DNA from 3 places in the Thauera sinica genome. Region 3 is predicted to be linked to each of the others. Evidence: predicted binding sites of a transcription regulator. Region 3 holds the regulator's gene; each other region holds the start of a gene.
What was found. Region 3 encodes sigma-54, which starts transcription at its own class of promoters, with help from an activator protein. Its sites were predicted from a motif close to TGGCACGCTTNCTGCTNA; they were not measured.

Region 1 (6,310 bases), 120 kb from region 3:
TGATGCGACGTGTCGCCCGTCCTGGAACCGGTCCAGGCAGGATTGGCCATCATACGTCATCCGCATTACAGATGTAAGTATGTGATTTTTAAAGATAAATGCTGTGGTGCACAAAGTGGCGGAAGTGCCGCGGCGGCCGACCTCTTCCACCACTGCCGCCACCCGCGCAGAGGCGGCGGCACGTGATTCCGCCGCCGCCGGGACCTTCTCCGGGGATGGCCGGCGGCGGACGGGACGCGCAGGCCCCGCGAAAAAAACGGCGCCCCGCAGGGCGCCGCAGCATGCCTGGCGCGCAGGGGCGCCGCGGACGTGCTCAGTTCTGGTACGCGGTCTCGCCGTGGGCGGTGATGTCGAGACCTTCGCGCTCCTCGTCCTCCGGCACACGCAGGCCGATCAGCACATCGACGATCTTGTAGGAGACGAAGGACACGACGCCGCTCCACACGATGGTCAGCAGCACGCTCTTGGCCTGGATCCAGACCTGGCTCGCGATCGAGAAGTCCGCCGCGCCGGTGCCGCCGAAGGCGGGGGCGGCGAGCACGCCGGTGAGGATGGCGCCGACGATGCCGCCCACGCCATGCACGCCGAACACGTCGAAGGCGTCATCCACGCGGAGCATGCGCTTGAGGCCGCTGACGCCCCACAGGCACACCAGGCCGGCGATCAGGCCCAGCACGATCGAACCCATCGGTCCGACGAATCCGGCCGCCGGGGTCACCGCGACGAGGCCCGCCACCGCGCCGGACGCGGCGCCGAGCATCGAAGGCTTGCTCTTGAACAGCGCTTCGCCGGCGATCCAGGACAGCGTTGCCGCGCCGGTGGCCAGGATGGTGTTGATGAAGGCGAGCGCGGCTCCCGAGGTGGCGCCGAGCGCCGAACCGGCGTTGAAGCCGAACCAGCCCACCCACAGCAGCGAGGCACCGACCATGGTCAGCGTCAGCGAATGCGGGGTCAGCGCCTCGCGGCCGAAGCCGATGCGCTTGCCCACCAGGTAGGCACCCACCAGGCCGGCGACGCCGGCGTTGATGTGCACCACGGTGCCGCCGGCGAAGTCGAGCGCGCCGTCCTCGAACAGCAGGCCGCCCGCGGACCACACCATGTGCGCCATCGGCAGGTAGCTGAAGGTGAACCACAGCACCGAGAACAGCAGCACCGACGAGAACTTGATGCGCTCGGCGAAGGCTCCGATGATCAGCGCGCAGGTGATGGCGGCGAAGGTCGACTGGAAGGCGACGAACACGTATTCGGGCAGGCTGCCCGACAGCGTGTCGATGGTGACGCCGTTCAGGAAGATCTTGTCCAGGCTGCCGATGAAGGTGCCTTCGCCGCCGAATGCCAGGCTGTAGCCATACAGCGCCCACAGCACGGTGATCAGCGAGAAGATCACGAAGACCTGCATCAGCACCGACAGCATGTTCTTGCTGCGTGCCAGCCCGCCGTAGAACAGCGCCAGGCCGGGGATCACCATCAGGATCACCAGCATCGTCGAGGTCAGCATCCAGGCGACGTCGCCGTGGTCGACCTGTACCGCGGCTGCGGCCGCGTCCTGGGCGCACGAGGTGCCCGCGAAGCCGGCGGCGGCGGCTGCCAGCAGGATCGAAAGCAGTTTGGAGCGAAGTTTCATTTTTGTTCTCCCTTACAGGGCGTCGGTGCCGGTTTCGCCGGTGCGGATGCGGATGGCCTGCTCGAGGTCGAAGACGAAGATCTTGCCGTCGCCGATCTTGCCGGTGGCGGCCGACTTCTCGATCGCCTCGATGGCCTGGTCGAGGATGTCGTCGGAAATCGCGGCTTCGATCTTCACCTTGGGCAGGAAGTCGACCACGTATTCGGCGCCGCGGTAGAGTTCCGTGTGGCCCTTCTGGCGGCCGAAGCCCTTGACCTCGGTGACGGTGATGCCCTGCACGCCGATCGCGGACAGCGCCTCGCGCACTTCGTCGAGCTTGAAGGGTTTGATGATGGCGGCGATGAATTTCATTTCAATCTCCTCGGGGCCAGCCGCCTCGTTCCATGCGGCGGCCGGGCGGTTGCGTTGAAGGATCAGAAGGCGCGGCTGATCGACAGGATCACGCGTTCGTCGCCGAGATCCGACTTGCTGTCGTCGGTATCGACGTAGTGCAGGCCGAGATCGAAGCCGCCCAGCGACTTGGTGACGCCGACTTTCCAGTCGTTGTAGGAGGTGCCGTAGCCGCCCTCGATCTTCTGGCGGCCGATGTGCGCATTCAGCTTCAGGCCGTCGACGATCTCGTAGCTGGCCGACAGGTCGAAGTACTGGCTGCCGTCGGATTTCTTCGTGCCGAACAGGTCGGTGAAACTGTACGAATACTTGAAGGTCAGGAATTCCCACGACACGCCGACATAGCCTTCCAGCGTGTTCGGGCTGTTGAAGCCCTTCGGATAGCTGCCCGGGTAGTAGTACTGCAGCAGGCCGACGTCGTAGCCGAAGGCACCGACCGTGCCCTTGTAGCCGCCATAGACGTCGAGTTCGAGGCTGTTGCTGACCTTGGGATCGGCATCGGACAGCCACGACACGTTCGTGCCCCACACGCCGGCGTAGAGGCCGCTGGCGTGCGCATAGTCGAAGCCGCCCTGTAGCGCCGGCTTCTCGTCGGTCTGGCTGTAGCCGCGATAGGCATAGTCGGAGACGATGCCGACGTTGGCGGTGAAGGGGCTGGCTTCCTCGGCGTGCGCGGTGCCGGCGATCGGCAGCAGCGTCATCAGGGCCGCGACCGAGACGGCGGTGAGGGTGGGCTTGCTCATTGTTTTCTCCTTGTGAGAGTGAAGGTGCTGACGGCTGACCTTAAGCATGCGCCGTGCCATATCCATGAAATCGGCGCCAGAAAAGGGATTCGAGGCAGCCGCAGGTATGCCGTCATGGCGTGCTAATGCTGCATTGCAGGAAAAATCACGCGCAACGGCAGCCTGGATGCACCAGTGTGGTGCGTGACAATGGCATCGGGCACCAAATAGGAGGGGCGAGGTGTTTTCCGCCCCGGAATCCGGCCCTGGGCGCCGTGCTAAACTGGCGCCCGTCCCCCATCAGGTAGTGAAGACGCCGCCATGAGCACCCCCCGCTTCCTCGACGAAATCGGTTCCAGGCTGTCCGAACTGGCTGCCAACAGTCCCGCACGCGACATCGAGAAGAACGTCAAGGCCATGCTGGGCAGCGCGTTCAGCCGCCTCGACCTGGTGACGCGCGAGGAATTCGACGTGCAGCGCGAGGTGCTTGCGCAGGCGCGGCAGAAGCTCGGCGAACTCGAGGCGCGTGTCGCCGAACTCGAGGCGAAGCTGGCCGCAGGCGGCGGCAGGCCCGCCTGATCCCTTTCCGGCGGCCGCTCCGGCCGCCATCCGTTTGTCATCGTCCGGGCCTCTCCGCTAGACTGGGCACCCCCCTGTCAGGAGATCCGCATGTCACTTGCGCTGGTCCGCACCCGCGCGCTCGACGGCCTGGATGCGCCCGAGGTCACCGTCGAGGTCCATCTCGCCAATGGCCTGCCGGCGTTCAATCTGGTCGGCCTGCCCGACACCGAGGTGCGCGAGGCGCGCGACCGGGTGCGGGCCGCCATCCTGACCTCGCAGTTCGAGTTCCCGCAGCGCCGCATCACCGTCAACCTCGCGCCGGCCGACCTGCCCAAGGAGGGCGGGCGCTTCGACCTGCCGATCGCCGTCGGCATTCTCGCCGCGTCGGGCCAGGTGAGCGGCGAACTGCTCGATTCGCTCGAGTTCTGCGGCGAACTGTCGCTGACCGGCGGCCTGCGCGCGGTGCGCGGCGTGCTGGCGGCGGCGCTCGCCGCGGCACGGGCCGGGCGCGGCCTCGTCCTCGCCGCCGACAACGGCGGCGAAGCGGCGCTCGCGCGCGAGGCGAGGGTGCTGCCCGCCACCAGCCTGCTCGCGGTATGCGCCCACCTGAACGGGCATGAGGCGCTGGTCCGCCACAGCGTGGCCGCGCCGGCCGGCGAAGCGGCCGCGGCGCCGGATCTGGCCGACGTGCGCGGCCAGTTGCAGGCGCGGCGCGCGCTCGAAGTGGCGGCAGCCGGCGGGCACTCGCTGCTGATGTTCGGCCCGCCCGGAACCGGCAAGTCCATGCTCGCCCAGCGCCTGCCCGGACTGCTGCCGCCGATGGACGAGGCCGAGGCGCTCGAGAGTGCGGCGGTGTTCTCGCTCGAAGGCGGCTTCGAGCCGTCGGCCTGGGGCAGGCGGCCCTTCCGGGCGCCGCATCACTCCGCCTCGGCCGCCGCGCTGGTGGGCGGCGGCGCGTTGCCGCGGCCCGGCGAGATCTCGCTGGCCAACCACGGCGTGCTGTTTCTCGACGAACTGCCGGAGTTCGACCGCCGCGTGCTCGAGTCGCTGCGCGAGCCGCTGGAATCGGGCGTCGTCACCGTGTCGCGCGCGCGCCGGCGGGCCGAGTTTCCGGCGCGCTTCCAACTGGTTGCGGCGATGAATCCCTGCCCCTGCGGCTATGCCGGACATCCGGCGCGCGCCTGCAACTGCACGCCGGACCAGGTGGCGCGCTACCGTCGCCGGCTGTCGGGCCCGCTGCTGGACCGCATCGACCTCACCGTGGAAGTGCCGGCGCTCGCGCACGAGGACCTCGCCGCCGCGCCGGCGGGCGAATCGTCGGCGACGGTGCGTGCCCGCGTGTCGCAGGCGCGCGCCCTGCAGCACGAGCGCCAGGGCGGTCCCAACGCCAGGCTGGAACCCGGGCGGGTGGAGGAAATCTGCGCGCCGGATGCCGCGGGTGCCGCGCTGCTCAAACAGGCGATGAGCCGGCTGAACCTGTCGGCGCGCGCCTACCATCGCGTGCTGCGTGTGGCGCGCACGCTCGCCGATCTCGCCGGCGCGGAACGCCCCAACATGGTGCATGTGGCCGAGGCGATCCAGTACCGCCGCAGCCTGGACGGGCGATAGGGCGCCGCGGCGTCAGGCAGCCTCGCCCAGGTAGGCCGCGCGCACCTTCGGGTCGGCCAGCAGCGCCTCGCCGGTGCCGGTCAGGGTGATCCTGCCCGATTCCATCACGTAGCCGCGCTGCGCGAATTCCAGCGCCAGGTTGGCGTTCTGCTCGACGAGCAGGATGGTCACGCCTTCCCTGGCGACCGACTGCACGACCTCGAAGATCTTCTCCACGACCAGCGGCGCCAGGCCCATCGACGGTTCGTCGAGCAGCAGCAGTCTGGGGCGCGACAGCAGCGCGCGGCCGATCGCCACCATCTGCTGTTCGCCGCCCGACAGCGTGCCCGCGATCTGGTGCAGGCGTTCCTTCACCCGCGGCAGCATGGTGTAGACGCGTTCCAGGTCGGCGTCGATGCCGGCGGCGTCGCTGCGGGTGTAGGCGCCCATGCGCAGGTTCTCTTCCACCGTCAGCCGGGTGAAGATGCCGCGCCCTTCGGGCACCAGCGCGATGCCGCGGCGCAGGCGCCGGTGGGCCGGCACGGCGTTCATCTTGTCGCCGGCGTAGCTGATTTCGCCGCCGGCCACCGGCAGCACGCCGGCGATCGCGTTCAGCGTGGTGGTCTTGCCGGCGCCGTTGGCGCCGATCAGGCAGACGAGTTCGCCGGCGTAGAGTTCGAGATCGATGCCCTTCACCGCCTTGATGCCGCCGTAGGCGATCTGCAGGTTCTGCAACTGCAGCAGCGGCGATACCGGATTAGTGTGCATGCTTGCCTCCGCCGAGGTAGGCGGCGATCACCGCTTCGTTCTTCTGCACTTCGGCGGGCACGTCCTCGGCGATCTTCCTGCCGAAATCGAGCACGGCGACGCGGTTGCACAGGCCCATCACCAGCTTCACGTCGTGCTCGATCAGCATCACCGTGATGCCGTCGCGGCGGATCTGCTCGATCAGCACCTTCAACTGCGCGGTTTCGGTGGCGTTCATGCCGGCCGCCGGTTCGTCCAGCGCCAGCAACTGCGGCTCGGTGGCCAGCGCGCGGGCGATCTCGAGCCGGCGCTGGTCGCCGTAGGACAGGTTCTTCGACACCACGTCGGCGAAGTGCGCGATGCCGACGTACTTGAGCAGTTCGTAGGCGCGCTCGGTGGTCAGGCGCTCTTCCTCGCGGGTGAAGCGGTTCTGCGTCAGCACGCCCCACACGCCCGCCTTGGTGCGGATGTGGTGGCCGGCCATGACGTTCTCGAGCGCGGTCAGCTCGCGGAACAGGCGGATGTTCTGGAAGGTGCGGGCGATGCCGCGGCCCACCACCTTGTGCGGCTTGCCCGCCGGCAGCTCGGAGCCGTTGAAGACGAACTCGCCGCCGTCCGGCGTGTAGGCGCCGGTCAGCACGTTGAAGAAGGTCGTCTTGCCGGCGCCGTTGGGGCCGAT
Region 2 (6,310 bases), 2.4 Mb from region 3:
ACATGGCGGCCTCCATCGAGGCGCAACTGGCGATGTGGATGGTTCCGCCCATCTGGCTGGGCGTCTTGGGCGGCACGTTCTTCTTCCACAGCGGAATGCGCGCCTGGCTCTGGCTGGGCGGCGCGAACCTTCTCATCCTCGCGGTGCTGGCAGCGGCACGCGCATCCTGATCCTCGGCGGGCAACCCATGCGTTCGGACATCATCCGCATCTACAAGGCCGTCCATACCTGGACCGGCATCATCACCGGCATGGCCCTGTTCATCGCGTTCTATGCCGGCGCGCTGACGGTCTTCCAGGAGCCGATCGCGCGCTGGGCGTCGCCGCCGGCCGAGGGCCGGGCGGTGCCGCTGCAGGATGCGCAGGCGCTCATCGTCGGCACGCTGCAGGCGCATCCCGAAGCCGCCCGCGACTTCACCATCCACCTGCGCGAGGCCGAGCACCTTCCCGCGCGGATGAGCTGGCGGGTGCGCGAGCAAGGCGCGGACGATCACGACGAAACGTCGGCCCGGCACTACGTCGCCTCGCTGGACGCCGGAGCCGGGGTGAAGGTCGAAGAGGCCCGCCCCTCTCAACTGTCCAAGTTCATCGACGTGCTGCACCGCGTCGTGGGCCTGCCGGTGGACAGCGACCCGAACCGCTGGATCATGGGCGTGGTGGCGGCGCTCTACACGCTCGCCCTGGTGTCCGGCGTGATCGTGCTGCTGCCCTCGCTGGTGAAGGATTTCTTCGCCCTGCGCGTGGGCCGGAATCTGAAGCGCATGTGGCTCGACGCCCACAACGTGGTCGGCATCGTCAGCCTGCCGTTCCACCTGGTGATGGCGCTTACCGCCGTGGTGTTCGCCTTTCACGACGGCATCTACTACCTGCAGGACAAGATGTTCCACGAGGGCAGGCTGGCCGGCAACTTCCAGGGCGGGCGGAGCGCCGCGGCGCCCCCATCGTCCCTGTCGCCCCCCGACCCGGCGACGATGCTGCCGCCCGCCGAACTGGTCGCCCGGGCGCAGGCCGTGTCGCCCGACTTCGAGCCCGAGACGCTGCAGTATCAGAACGTGATCGGTCCCCGCGCGGCGGTGCGCGTGTGGGGCAAGGACGCCGCGGCGCTGTCGCCGCGGGCGCTCGGCGGCTTCGTCGCGATCGACCCGTACAGCGGCCGCGTGCTCAGTACCGACTATCTGCCCGGGCGGCAGGATGGCGCGCACACGACCGTCAGCAGTTTCTTCGCGCTGCACATGGCTGCCTTCGGCGGCACGCCGGTGCAGTGGATGTATTTCGTGCTCGGCCTGGCGGGCGTCTGGCTGTTCTACAGCGGCAACCTGCTGTGGGTCGAGTCCCGCCGGCGCAAGGCTGCCCGCGGCGAAACCGGCATCCCCGCGCAGCGCCGCGACGTGCGCCTGATGGCCTCGGCCACCGTCGGCGTGTGCCTTGGCTGCATCTGCGGCATCTCGCTTACCATCGCCGCCGGCAAGTGGCTGCATGGCCACGTGGAGGACGTGAACGCATGGCACCGCTATATCTACTACGCGGTGTTCTTCTGCAGCATCGCCTGGGCATTTGCGCGCGGTGCGGCCGTCGCCTCGGTGCATCTGCTGCAGGCGGCGGCCGCCTGCACGCTGGCCATTCCACTGACGACCCTGCTGGCGTGGAGCGTCCCGTCGCTCGGCATGTGGGCGCACGGCAGTGCCGCCGCGCTGGGCGTGGATGCGACCGCGCTGGGCGGCGCCTTCTGCTTCGCGTGGATGGCGCGGGCCACCGCGCGCCGGGTGCGCTCGGGACCGCGGGACAGCGTGTGGTCGGCGCACGCGCAGGGGCCGGCCGTCGCGCCCGTGGCCGACGGTGCGGCCAGCCCCGGCCGCGCCGGCGTGGAGTCGGGGCCGGTCTGACGCGGGCCGGCCGCCGGCGCGGCCGTCCGGATTTCCGGACGGCGAAACCGGGCATCCGTTCGGGATTTCGTGCCGCGGCCTCGAAATGAAAAAATTTCATATGTAAAAACAGATATTTGCAAACTGTCTCCGCTGGCACGCGACGTGCGATGTCCTGGCAGCTCTTCCCGACCGCGGGGGGCTTCATACCAAAGGAGACAGACCGTGGAAACATTGCCCGTTCGCATCGAACACGACCTGCTTGGCGACCGCGAGGTGCCGGCTTCGGCCTATTACGGCGTGCATACGCTGCGCGCCTGCGAGAACTTCCCGATCACCGGCATCACCATCGCCGCCTATCCCGACCTGATCCGGGCGCTGGCGCAGATCAAGAAGGCCGCGGCCGAAGCCAACCGCCAGCTCGGCCTGCTGGATGCGCGCCGCTGCGACGCCATCGTCGCCGCCTGCCGCGAGATCATCGACGGACGGTGGCACGACCAGTTCGTCGTGGACGTCATCCAGGGCGGGGCGGGGACCTCGACCAACATGAACGCCAACGAGGTCATCGCCAACCGCGCGCTGGAACTCCTGGGCCATGCCCGCGGCGAGTATGCGCACCTGCATCCGAACGAGCATGTGAACATGAGCCAGTCGACCAACGACGTCTATCCGACGGCGCTCAAGCTCGCGACCTACGTCGGCATCTTCCGCCTGGTCGATGCAATGGCCTATCTGCGCAAGGCGTTCGAGCGCAAGGCGGACGAGTTCGCCGACGTGCTGAAGATGGGCCGCACCCAGTTGCAGGACGCGGTGCCGATGACGCTGGGGCAGGAATTCTCGACCTACGCGGTGATGCTGGGCGAGGACGAGGAGCGCCTGAAGGAGGCGGCGCTGCTGATCCGCGAGATCAACCTCGGCGCCACCGCGATCGGCACCGGCATCAATGCCCATCCGGAATACGCGCCGCTGGTGTGCCGCCGGCTGGCGGAGATCAGCGGCGTCCCGGTGGTGACCTCGCCGAACCTGATCGAGGCGACGCAGGACTGCGGCTCCTTCGTGCAGTTGTCGGGCGTCCTCAAGCGCGTCGCGGTCAAGCTCTCCAAGGTGTGCAACGACCTGCGCCTGCTGTCGTCGGGGCCGCGCGCCGGCCTGGGCGAGATCAACCTGCCCGCCCGCCAGGCCGGCTCGTCGATCATGCCGGGCAAGGTGAATCCGGTGATCCCGGAGGTGGTGAACCAGATCGCGTTCGAGATCATCGGCAACGACCTGACGGTGAGCTTCGCCGCCGAGGCCGGGCAACTGCAGCTCAATGCCTTCGAGCCCATCATCGCCCACAGCCTGTTCAAGAGCGTGCTGCACCTGTCCAGCGGCTGCCGCGTGCTCGCCGACCACTGCGTCGCCGGCATCACCGCCAACCGCGAACTGCTGCGCGCCTCGGTCGAGCGCTCGATCGGCATCGTCACCGCGCTCAACCCCTACATCGGCTATGCGAACGCCACCGAGGTGGCCGCCGAGGCTTTCCGCAGCGGCCGCGGCGTGGCCGAGGTGGTGCTCGACCGCGGGCTGATGAGCGCCGAGAGGCTGGCCGAGGTGCTGCGCCCCGAAGTGCTGACCCGCCCGCAGCACATCCCCGCCACCGGCGCCTGATCGCGGACGAGACAAGAAAAGGAGGACGACATGAAGATGAATCGCCTGACGACCTGGATCGTCATCGCCATGGTGCTCGGCGTCATCGTGGGCTACGCCTGCAACACGCTGGCGGGCAGCCCCGCGGCGGCGAAGGAGATCGCCGGCTACTTCGGCATGCTCACCGACATCTTCCTGCGCATGATCAAGATGATCATCGCGCCGCTGGTGTTCGCGACCCTGGTGGCCGGCCTGGCCAACATGGGGGATTCGAAGACGGTCGGGCGCATCGGCGGCCGGGCGGTGGCATGGTTCGTCGGCGCCTCGCTGGTGTCGCTGATGATCGGCCTGATCGCGGTGAACCTGCTGCAGCCCGGCGCGGGGCTCGGCGTCGCCCTGCCCGAAGCCGGCACCGCCACCGACCTCAAGACGGGCGCGCTGAACCTGAAGGACTTCATCACCCACGTCTTCCCGAAGAGCATCGTCGAGTCGATGGCCGGCAATTCGATCCTGCAGATCCTCGTCTTCGCGGTGTTCTTCGGCCTGGCGCTCGGTCATCTGCACAACCAGACGGCGCGTTCGCTGGTCGGCACGATGGACGACATCGTCCATGTGATGCTCAAGGTCACCGACTACGTGATGCGCGCGGCCCCGATCGGCGTGTTCGCGGCGGTCGCCGGTGCCATCACCACGCAGGGCCTGGGCATGCTGGCAGTGTTCGGCAAGTTCATGCTGGGTTTCTACCTGGCGCTGGCCGTGCTGTGGGCGGTGCTGATCCTGGCCGGCTACCTGGTCCTGGGGCGCGAGGTGTTCAGCCTGCTCAAGCTGGTGCGCAACCCGATGCTGCTCGGCTTCTCGACGGCGAGCAGCGAGTCGGCCTACCCCAAGCTGATGGAGCAGCTCGAAAAGTTCGGCGTCAGCAACCGCGTCACCGGCTTCGTGCTGCCGCTGGGCTATTCCTTCAACCTCGACGGCTCGATGATCTACACCTCGTTCGCGGCGCTCTTCATCGCCCAGGCTTACGGCATCGAACTGCCGCTGGCGACCCAGGTCACCATGCTGCTGGTGCTGATGGTGTCGAGCAAGGGCATCGCCGGGGTGCCGCGCTCCGCGCTGGTCGTCGTCGCCGCGGTGCTGCCGATGTTCGGCCTGCCCGAGGCCGGCGTGCTGCTGATCCTGGGCATCGACCACTTCCTCGACATGGGGCGCACCGTCACCAACGTGCTCGGCAATGCGATCGCCACCGCGGTCGTGGCAAAGTGGGAGGGGGCGATCGAGCCGGTCGACCCCGCGCTGGCCGAGTCCGAGGAAGCGCTGCCGGTACCCGAGGAGCTGGTTCCGCAGGCCGCCTGAGGCGGACGTGGCGCGGGTTCGGCCCCTCCGGCGGCCGGACCCGCCCGACGGCCCGGTGCCCCGCACCGGGCTTTTCCTGTCAACACGACGCAAGACCCAACGATGATCGACTGGTACATCCTCGCCCCCGCAGCCTTCTTCGCCGGCATGGTGGACGCCGTGGTCGGCGGCGGCGGCCTGATCCAGATCCCGGTGCTGCTGTCGCAGTTTCCGCAGACTGCGATCCCGACGCTCTTCGGTACCAACAAGGTGGCGAGCATCACCGGCACCGGTGCGGCGCTGTGGCGCTACGCGCGCAGCGTACGCATTCCCTGGAGCGTCGTGCTGCCGGCCACGGCGGCGGCGCTGGCCGGCGCCTGGGGCGGGGCGGCGCTGGTCGCCTGGCTGCCGCGCGAGACGATGCGGCCGCTGGTCGTGGTGATGATGATCGTGGTGGCGGTCTATACCTTCATGAAGAAGGACCTGGGCCACCGCGTGACGCGCACCGTGACCCGCGCCGACCGCTGGAAGGGCGCGCTGTTCGGCGGCGTGATCGGCGTGTACGACGGCTTCTTCGGCCCCGGCACGGGCAGCTTCCTGATCTTCGGCTTCGTGCGCCTGTTCGGCATGGACTTCGTGCAGGGCTCGGCCAGCGCCAAGGTCATCAACTTCGCCACCAACCTGTCGGCGATCGCCTTCTTCGCCAGCCACGGCCCCATCCTGTGGCAGATCGGGCTGCTGATGGCCGTCTGCAACCTGGCCGGCTCCTACCTCGGCGTCCAGCTCGCGCTCAAGCACGGCGCAGGCTTCATCCGCAAGGCTTTCCTCGGCGTGGTGATCGTGCTGATCGCCAAGCAGGTGGCCGACCTCGTCGGCTGAGGACGCTGCTACCATGGCCCATCCCGACCCGGCGGTTCCTTCATGTTCCGTTCCCGTTCGCTGGCGCTGCTGCTGTTCTGTGCCGTCCTGGCCGGGCTGAGCGGCCTGGCCGCCTACCGGGTTGCGCAGCGGCTGGGGATCGCCGAACTGCAGGCGACCGGCCTGCACCGGCTCGACCTGTACGCCGCCAGCCTGGAGCGCGAGATCGGCAAGTACGCCTTCCTGCCCGGCACGCTGAGCCTGGAGCAGGAAGTGCTCGACCTGCTCTCCGGCCCGCGGGGCGCGGAGGCGGCCGGCCGCGTCAGCACCTACCTGGAAAGGCTCAACGAGCGCGCCGGCACGCTGGCGATCTACGTCATGGACACGCAGGGCAGGGTGGTGGCCGCGAGCAACTGGCGGCGCCCCGACAGCTTCGTCGGCGAGGACCTTTCGTTCCGCCCCTATTTCCGCGAGGCGATGGCTGCCGGCAGCGGCCGCTTCTTCGGCATCGGCACCACGCGGGGGGACCCTGGCTACTACCTCGCCGCCGCGCTGGCGGGCGAGCAGGAGGTGCTGGGCGTGGCGGTGGTCAAGGTCAGCCTCGAGCAACTGGAAAAATCGTGGTCGACGGTG
Region 3 (6,310 bases):
GTCGTGGCGGTCGAGCATCTCGACCAGCTTGCCGGCCTCGCCGCGGTTGTGCACCGTGACGCCGACGAAGATGTGCGCCTGCTGCGGGTCGGCGTAGCGGTAGTTGAACTCGGTGATGTTGCGATTGCCCAGCACGCCGATGAACTTGCGGAAGGAGCCGGGCTTTTCCGGGATCGTCACCGCCAGCACCGCCTCGCGCTGCTCGCCCAGCTCGGCGCGTTCGGCGACGAAGCGCAGGCGGTCGAAATTCATGTTCGCACCCGAGGCGACCGCCACCAGGTGCTTGTCGCGCAGCTTGTGGCGCTTGGCGTATTCCTTGGCGCCGGCCACCGCGAGCGCGCCGGCCGGCTCGAGGATGGAGCGGGTGTCCTCGAACACGTCCTTGATCGCGGCACAGATCGCGTCGTTGTCGACCACGACCATCTCGTCCACGTACTGCTGGCACAGGCGAAAGGTCTCGGCGCCGACCTCCTTCACCGCCGCGCCGTCGGCGAAGATGCCGACCTGCTCGAGCGCGATGCGCCTGCCCGCCGCCAGCGAGCGCGTCATCGCGTCGGCGTCGACGGCCTCGACGCCGATGATCCTGGTTTCCGGCCGCAGCCGCTTGATGTAGGCCGCCACCCCAGCGATCAGCCCGCCGCCGCCGACGGCGCAGAACACGGCGTGGATCGGCTGCGGATGCGCGCGCAGGATCTCCATGCCGATGGTGCCCTGGCCGGCGATGACGTCCGGGTCGTCGAAGGGGTGGACGAAGGTCAGCTTCTCGGCCTTCTCGAGTTCCAGCGCATGGGCGTAGGCGTCCGAATACGATTCGCCGGCGAGCACGACCTCGCCGCCGCGCGAGGCCACCGCGTCGATCTTGATCTGCGGCGTCGTGCTCGGCATCACGATCACCGCGCGCACGCCCAGCCTTTGCGCCGACAGTGCCACGCCCTGCGCATGGTTGCCGGCGGACGCGCAGATCACGCCGCGCCTGAGCGCCTGCGGCGACAGCTTGACCATCTTGTTGTACGCGCCGCGGAGCTTGAAGCTGAACACCGGCTGCATGTCTTCCCGCTTCAAGTGGACGCGGTTGTGGATGCGCGCGGAGAGGTTCGCTGCGAGGTCGAGGGGGGTCTCCTCGGCCACGTCATACACCTGGGCGTTGAGGATGCGTTCCAGGTAGTCCGGTGTGGCGGTCATGGCGGCTGATGCTCTGCGGTAAAGGGATCGAGCGTATCAGCCGCCGTGCCGCGGCGGCAAGGCCGTGGTCAGTCGCCCGCGTCGCCGTCGCCGTGGTCGCCGCCCTGCCCGAGCGCGCGCGTCTGGCGTTCGATGAAATCCTGCGTGGAATCGATGCCCCGCAATTGCAGGATGGCGGAGCGGACGGCGGTCTCGAGCAGCACCGCGAGGTTGCGCCCGGCCGCCACCGGCAGCACCACCCGCTGTACCCGGACGCCGAGGATGGCCTGGCTTTCGTGCTGCATCGGCAGGCGCAAAGGGTCGTTGGTGCCGGGCTGGCGTCGCTCGAGATGGGTGATCAGGCGCAGGCGCATCTTGCGCCGGCACGCGGTTTCGCCGAACACGGTGCGGATGTTGACGATCCCCAGGCCGCGGACCTCGATGAAGTCCTGCAGCATCTCCGGGCAGCGCCCCTCGAGGACGGTCGGTCCGATGCGCGAGAATTCCACCACGTCGTCGGCCACCAGACCGTGGCCGCGGGAGATCAGTTCGAGCGCCAGTTCGGACTTGCCCGCCCCCGAGTCGCCGGTGATCAGCACGCCGACGCCGAGCACGTCCATGAAGACGCCGTGCAGCGAGATGCGCTCGGCGAGCCTGCGCGACAGGAACAGCCTCAGGTGGTCGATGACGCTGGCCGAAGGCTGCGGCGTGGTGAGCAGGGGCACGTCGTGCGAGCGGCAGGCGGCGAGCACGGAAGGCGGCGGCTCGCAGCCATCGGCGACGATGATCGCCGGCGGCCGCGCCGAGAGGATCTCATTGAGGTGGTGGGCGACCTTGTCGTCGGGCTGGCGCTGCGCCCAGGCCAGTTCGGCGGTGCCGAGGATCTGCAGGCGCGTCGGATGGATCAGGTTCAGGTGGCCGACGAGGTCGGCGCCCCAGATGGCCTCGTCACCGACCGAGAGCTGGGCATCAAGGCTGCCGCTGACGCGGCTGAGCTGGAGGCGTTCTCGCTGTGCCTCAAACAGTTGCGCTACGCTGATCTGCCGCATCGGGGCCCCAGTTTGCGAACAGCGCGTGCAGGGCCGCCGTATCCGCCGCATTCAGCAACGACTCGCGGAAACCGCGGTCGCTGAACATCTGCGCCAGTTCGGACAGCAGTTGCAGATGCGTTTCGTTGGCCTGCTCCGGCACCAGCAGCACGAAGATCAGGTTGACCGGGCGTCCGTCCGGCGCATCGAACTGGACGGGCGCGGCAAGCCGCAGGAAAGCGCCGGCGGCTTCCTTCAGCCCCTTGATGCGGCCATGCGGGATGGCGACGCCCTGGCCGAGCCCGGTGGAGCCCAGCCGTTCGCGGGCGAACAGGCTGTCGAACACCGTGCTGCGGGCGATGCCCTGATTGTTCTCGAACAGCAGTCCCGCCTGCTCGAAAACGCGCTTCTTGCTGCTCGCGTCGAGATCGGCGACCACATTGGACAGCGGCAGTAGTCGGGAAATGAGGCTCATGTCGGGGGCGTGTGCCGTTTCGCGGAAACGGGGCGCGGCTGTGCGGGATGGTGGCTCGGGGTGAGGGTGGCGCGTGCGGAAAACGCGCCGATTATACGCTCACCCCGGAAGGAGGGCGGAAACCCGCCGCCTCAGGCTTCGGGGCTCTGATGCTTGAGCGCGTCGTGGTTGTGGTCGCTCTGCTTCTGCTTGTACTTCTGGACCTGGCGGTCGAGCTTGTCGGCCATCGAATCGATCGCCGCGTACATGTCGTTGTCGTCGCTCTCGACGAAGATGTCCTTGCCGCGCACGTGCACGGTGACTTCCGCTTTCTGCTTCAGCTTCTCGACCGACAGAATGACGCTCACGCTGGTGACGTTGTCGAAGTGGCGGACGACGCGGTCCAGCTTGGTGGACACGTATTCGCGGATGGCCGGAGTGACTTCGACGTGACGTCCGGTGATGTTCAGATTCATGGCAACTCCTCTTGTTATCAAAGCGTTTTGCGCAGACTGACCGGCGGGATATTGAGGGATTCGCGATACTTGGCGATCGTCCGCCGTGCGACCACGATACCCTGCTGGCCCAATAGATCGGCAATCCTGGCGTCCGACAAGGGTTTTTTCCTGTCCTCGGCCTCCACCAACTGGCGAATCAGCGCGCGAATCGCAGTGGAGGATGCCGCACCGCCGGTGTCGGTGGAGACGTGACTGCCGAAGAAATACTTGAGTTCGAACACACCGCGCGGCGTCGCCATGTACTTCTGCGTCGTCACGCGCGAAACGGTGGATTCGTGCAGCTCGAGCTGGTCCGCGATCTCCCGGAGGGTGAGTGGCCGCATTGCCACGTCCCCATGATCGAAGAACTGCCGCTGCTGGTCAACGATCGCCTGTGACACGCGCAGGATGGTGTCGAAGCGCTGCTGGACGTTCTTGATCAGCCAGCGCGCCTCCTGCAACTGGCCCGTCAGTCCGCCGCCCTGGCCGCGGTGCTGCTGCAGGATGCTGGCGTAGAGCTGGTTGATGCGCAGGCGCGGCATCGCCTCCGGGTTGAGCGACACCGTCCAGCGGTTGCGCACCTTGCGCACCACCACGTCGGGCAGCACGTAGCGCGTTTCCTCGGCGGAGTGCTGCGAGCCGGGGTGGGGGTCGAGCCGGCCGATCAGCGCCTGGGCGGCGCGCAGGGCGTCGTCGTCGCAGCCGGTGAGCCGCTTGAGCTTGGCGAAGTTGCGCTCGGCGAGCAGTTCGAGGTGCCTGTCGACGATCTCCAGCGCGAGGTTGCGGTCGGGCGAGGGCGGCTGGGCGCGCAACTGCAGCGACAGGCATTCCTGCGGCGTGCGCGCGCCGATGCCGGCCGGTTCCAGGTTCTGCACGTGGCGCAGGGCGATCGTGAGTTCGTCGAGATCGATCTCGAGTTCGGCCGGCAGCAGCTCCAGCAGATCCTCCAGCGTCTGGTGCAGGTAGCCGTCGTCGTCGAGCGCCTCGATGATGAAGCGCACGAGCGCGCGGTCGCGGTCGCTGAGCGGCGACAGCGCCACCTGCAGGTCGAGGTGGTCGCGCAGCGAGATGCCGGCGGCCTGGAATTCCTGGTAATCGACGTCGTCGTCGTCGCGGTTGGACGGGCTGCCGTTGCCGACGCTGGACCAGTCCATGCCTTCGTCGAGGCCGGCGGCGGACTCGCCCTCGCTGCGCGTGTCGCCGCCTTCGCGGCTGTCGGATGCCTCGTTGCCGCGGTCGGTTGCCGCCGTGGTGCTGCCGGGGGCCGGCGGAGGCGGTGCGAACTCGCTGCCGTCGCCTTCCTCGCGCTCCAGCATGGGGTTCTCGAGCAGGAAGCGCTCGATCTCCTGGTTGAGCTCGAGCGTGGACAACTGCAGCAGCTTGATCGACTGCTGCAACTGCGGCGTGAGCGTCAGGTGCTGGGAAAGCTTGAGCTGGAGACTGGGTTTCATGGACGAGCAGGGTTCAGAGGCGGAAATGCTCGCCGAGATAGACCTGGCGAACCTGTTCGTTGGCGATGATCTCGGCCGGCCGGCCGCTGGCGAGCACGCGTCCCTCGCTGATGATGTAGGCGCGATCGCAGATGCCGAGGGTCTCGCGCACGTTGTGGTCGGTGATGAGTACGCCGATGCCGCGCTCCTTGAGGAAGCGGATGATCTTCTGGATGTCGAGCACCGCGATCGGGTCCACGCCGGCGAAGGGCTCGTCGAGCAGGATCAGGCGCGGGTTGGTCGCCAGCGCGCGCGCGATCTCGCAGCGCCGGCGTTCCCCGCCCGACAGCGACACCGCGGTGTTGTCGCGCAGGTGGGCGATGCCCAGTTCCTCGAGCAGTTCGTCGAGCCGCGTTTCGATCTGCTCGCGTGCCAGCCCCTGCAGTTCCAGCACCGCGCGGATGTTCTCCGCCACGGTGAGCTTGCGGAACACGCTCATCTCCTGCGGCAGGTAGGACAGGCCGAGGCGGGCGCGGGCGTGGATCGGGCGATGGGTCAGCGCGCTGTCGTCGAGCAGGATCTCGCCGCCGTCGGCGCGCACCAGGCCCACGATCATGTAGAAGCAGGTGGTCTTGCCGGCGCCGTTGGGGCCGAGCAGGCCGACGACTTCGCCGGCGTCGACGTCGAAGCCGACGTCGTGCACGACGGTGCGCGCCTTGTAGCGCTTTTGCAGGCCGGTGACCTTAAGCAGACTCATCGGGTTGCTCTTTCAGCAGCTTGCGGATCACCTCCGCCGCGAAGCCGCGGGTTTGCAGGAAGCGCGCCTGGCGAGCCCATTCGCGCGCATCGGCCGGCGCCGTGCCGAACTTCGTGCGCCATACGGCACGGGCGCGTTCGAGTTCCGATTCTACGCACTCGGCGGCAAGCGCCGCGTCGACCAGTTCGCGCTCCACGCCACGCCGCGCCAGTTCGTTGCGCAGGCGCGCCGTGCCGAAGCGGCCCGCCTTGCCGCGCACCCAGGCTTCGGCGAAGCGCCGGTCGGACTGCAGGCCAAGCTCGCCCATGCGTGCGACCACCTCGGCGACTTCCTCGGCGCTGCCGTGGCCGGCCAGCTTGCGCGCCAGTTCGGCGCGCGAGTGGTCGCGCTGCGCAAGGTAGCGCAGCGCGCGCTCGCGCAGGGTGGTTTCGCTCATGCCGGGCCCCGCGGGCGGCGGGCTCAGGTGGAGGCAGTCGCGGCCACGGCCGCGACCGGCTGCATCTCGGGCAGGCCGACCGCGACGCGCACCTTGTTCTCGATCTCGCGCGCCAGCGCCGGGTTGGCGCGCAGGAACTCGCGCGAGTTGTCCTTGCCCTGGCCGATCTTGTCGCCGTTGTAGGCATACCAGGCGCCGGACTTGTCGACGATCTTGTGTTCCACGCCGAGGTCGATGATCTCGCCTTCGCGCGAGATGCCCTCGCCGTACAGGATGTCGAAGTGCGCCTCCTTGAACGGCGGCGACACCTTGTTCTTGACGACCTTCACGCGGGTTTCCGAGCCGATCACCTCGTCGCCCTTCTTGATCGTGCCGGTGCGGCGGATGTCCATGCGCACCGAGGCGTAGAACTTGAGCGCGTTGCCGCCGGTGGTGGTCTCGGGGCTGCCGAACATCACGCCGATCTTCATGCGGATCTGGTTGATGAAGATCACCAGCGTGTTGGTGCGCTTGATGCTGGCGGTGAGCTTGCGCAGGGCCTGCGACA

Region 1: CCZ27_RS17435 (TorF family putative porin) is a predicted target of sigma-54. The motif match lies at 2,799-2,816, and genes of this name have one in related genera.
Region 2: aspA (aspartate ammonia-lyase) is a predicted target of sigma-54. The motif match lies at 2,016-2,033, and genes of this name have one in related genera.

What each region holds. Positions count from the first base shown of each region.
Region 1 covers NZ_CP023439.1:3,977,108-3,983,417, reverse strand. Annotated here, with positions in the region: gene CCZ27_RS17445 (ammonium transporter) at 314-1,624, opposite strand; gene glnK (P-II family nitrogen regulator) at 1,637-1,975, opposite strand; gene CCZ27_RS17435 (TorF family putative porin) at 2,038-2,757, opposite strand; gene CCZ27_RS17430 (accessory factor UbiK family protein) at 3,058-3,315, shown strand; gene CCZ27_RS17425 (YifB family Mg chelatase-like AAA ATPase) at 3,406-4,905, shown strand; gene CCZ27_RS17420 (ABC transporter ATP-binding protein) at 4,918-5,652, opposite strand; gene CCZ27_RS17415 (ABC transporter ATP-binding protein) at 5,642-6,310, opposite strand, start outside.
Region 2 covers NZ_CP023439.1:1,504,053-1,510,362, forward strand. Annotated here, with positions in the region: gene CCZ27_RS06625 (hypothetical protein) at 1-170, shown strand, start outside; gene CCZ27_RS06630 (PepSY-associated TM helix domain-containing protein) at 188-1,882, shown strand; gene aspA (aspartate ammonia-lyase) at 2,087-3,508, shown strand; gene CCZ27_RS06640 (dicarboxylate/amino acid:cation symporter) at 3,539-4,840, shown strand; gene CCZ27_RS06645 (sulfite exporter TauE/SafE family protein) at 4,943-5,698, shown strand; gene CCZ27_RS06650 (sensor histidine kinase) at 5,741-6,310, shown strand, end outside.
Region 3 covers NZ_CP023439.1:3,856,653-3,862,962, reverse strand. Annotated here, with positions in the region: gene ilvA (threonine ammonia-lyase, biosynthetic) at 1-1,182, opposite strand, end outside; gene hprK (HPr(Ser) kinase/phosphatase) at 1,251-2,210, opposite strand; gene ptsN (PTS IIA-like nitrogen regulatory protein PtsN) at 2,179-2,664, opposite strand; gene hpf (ribosome hibernation-promoting factor, HPF/YfiA family) at 2,796-3,119, opposite strand; gene CCZ27_RS16845 (RNA polymerase factor sigma-54) at 3,137-4,591, opposite strand; gene lptB (LPS export ABC transporter ATP-binding protein) at 4,605-5,327, opposite strand; gene recX (recombination regulator RecX) at 5,314-5,763, opposite strand; gene recA (recombinase RecA) at 5,787-6,310, opposite strand, start outside.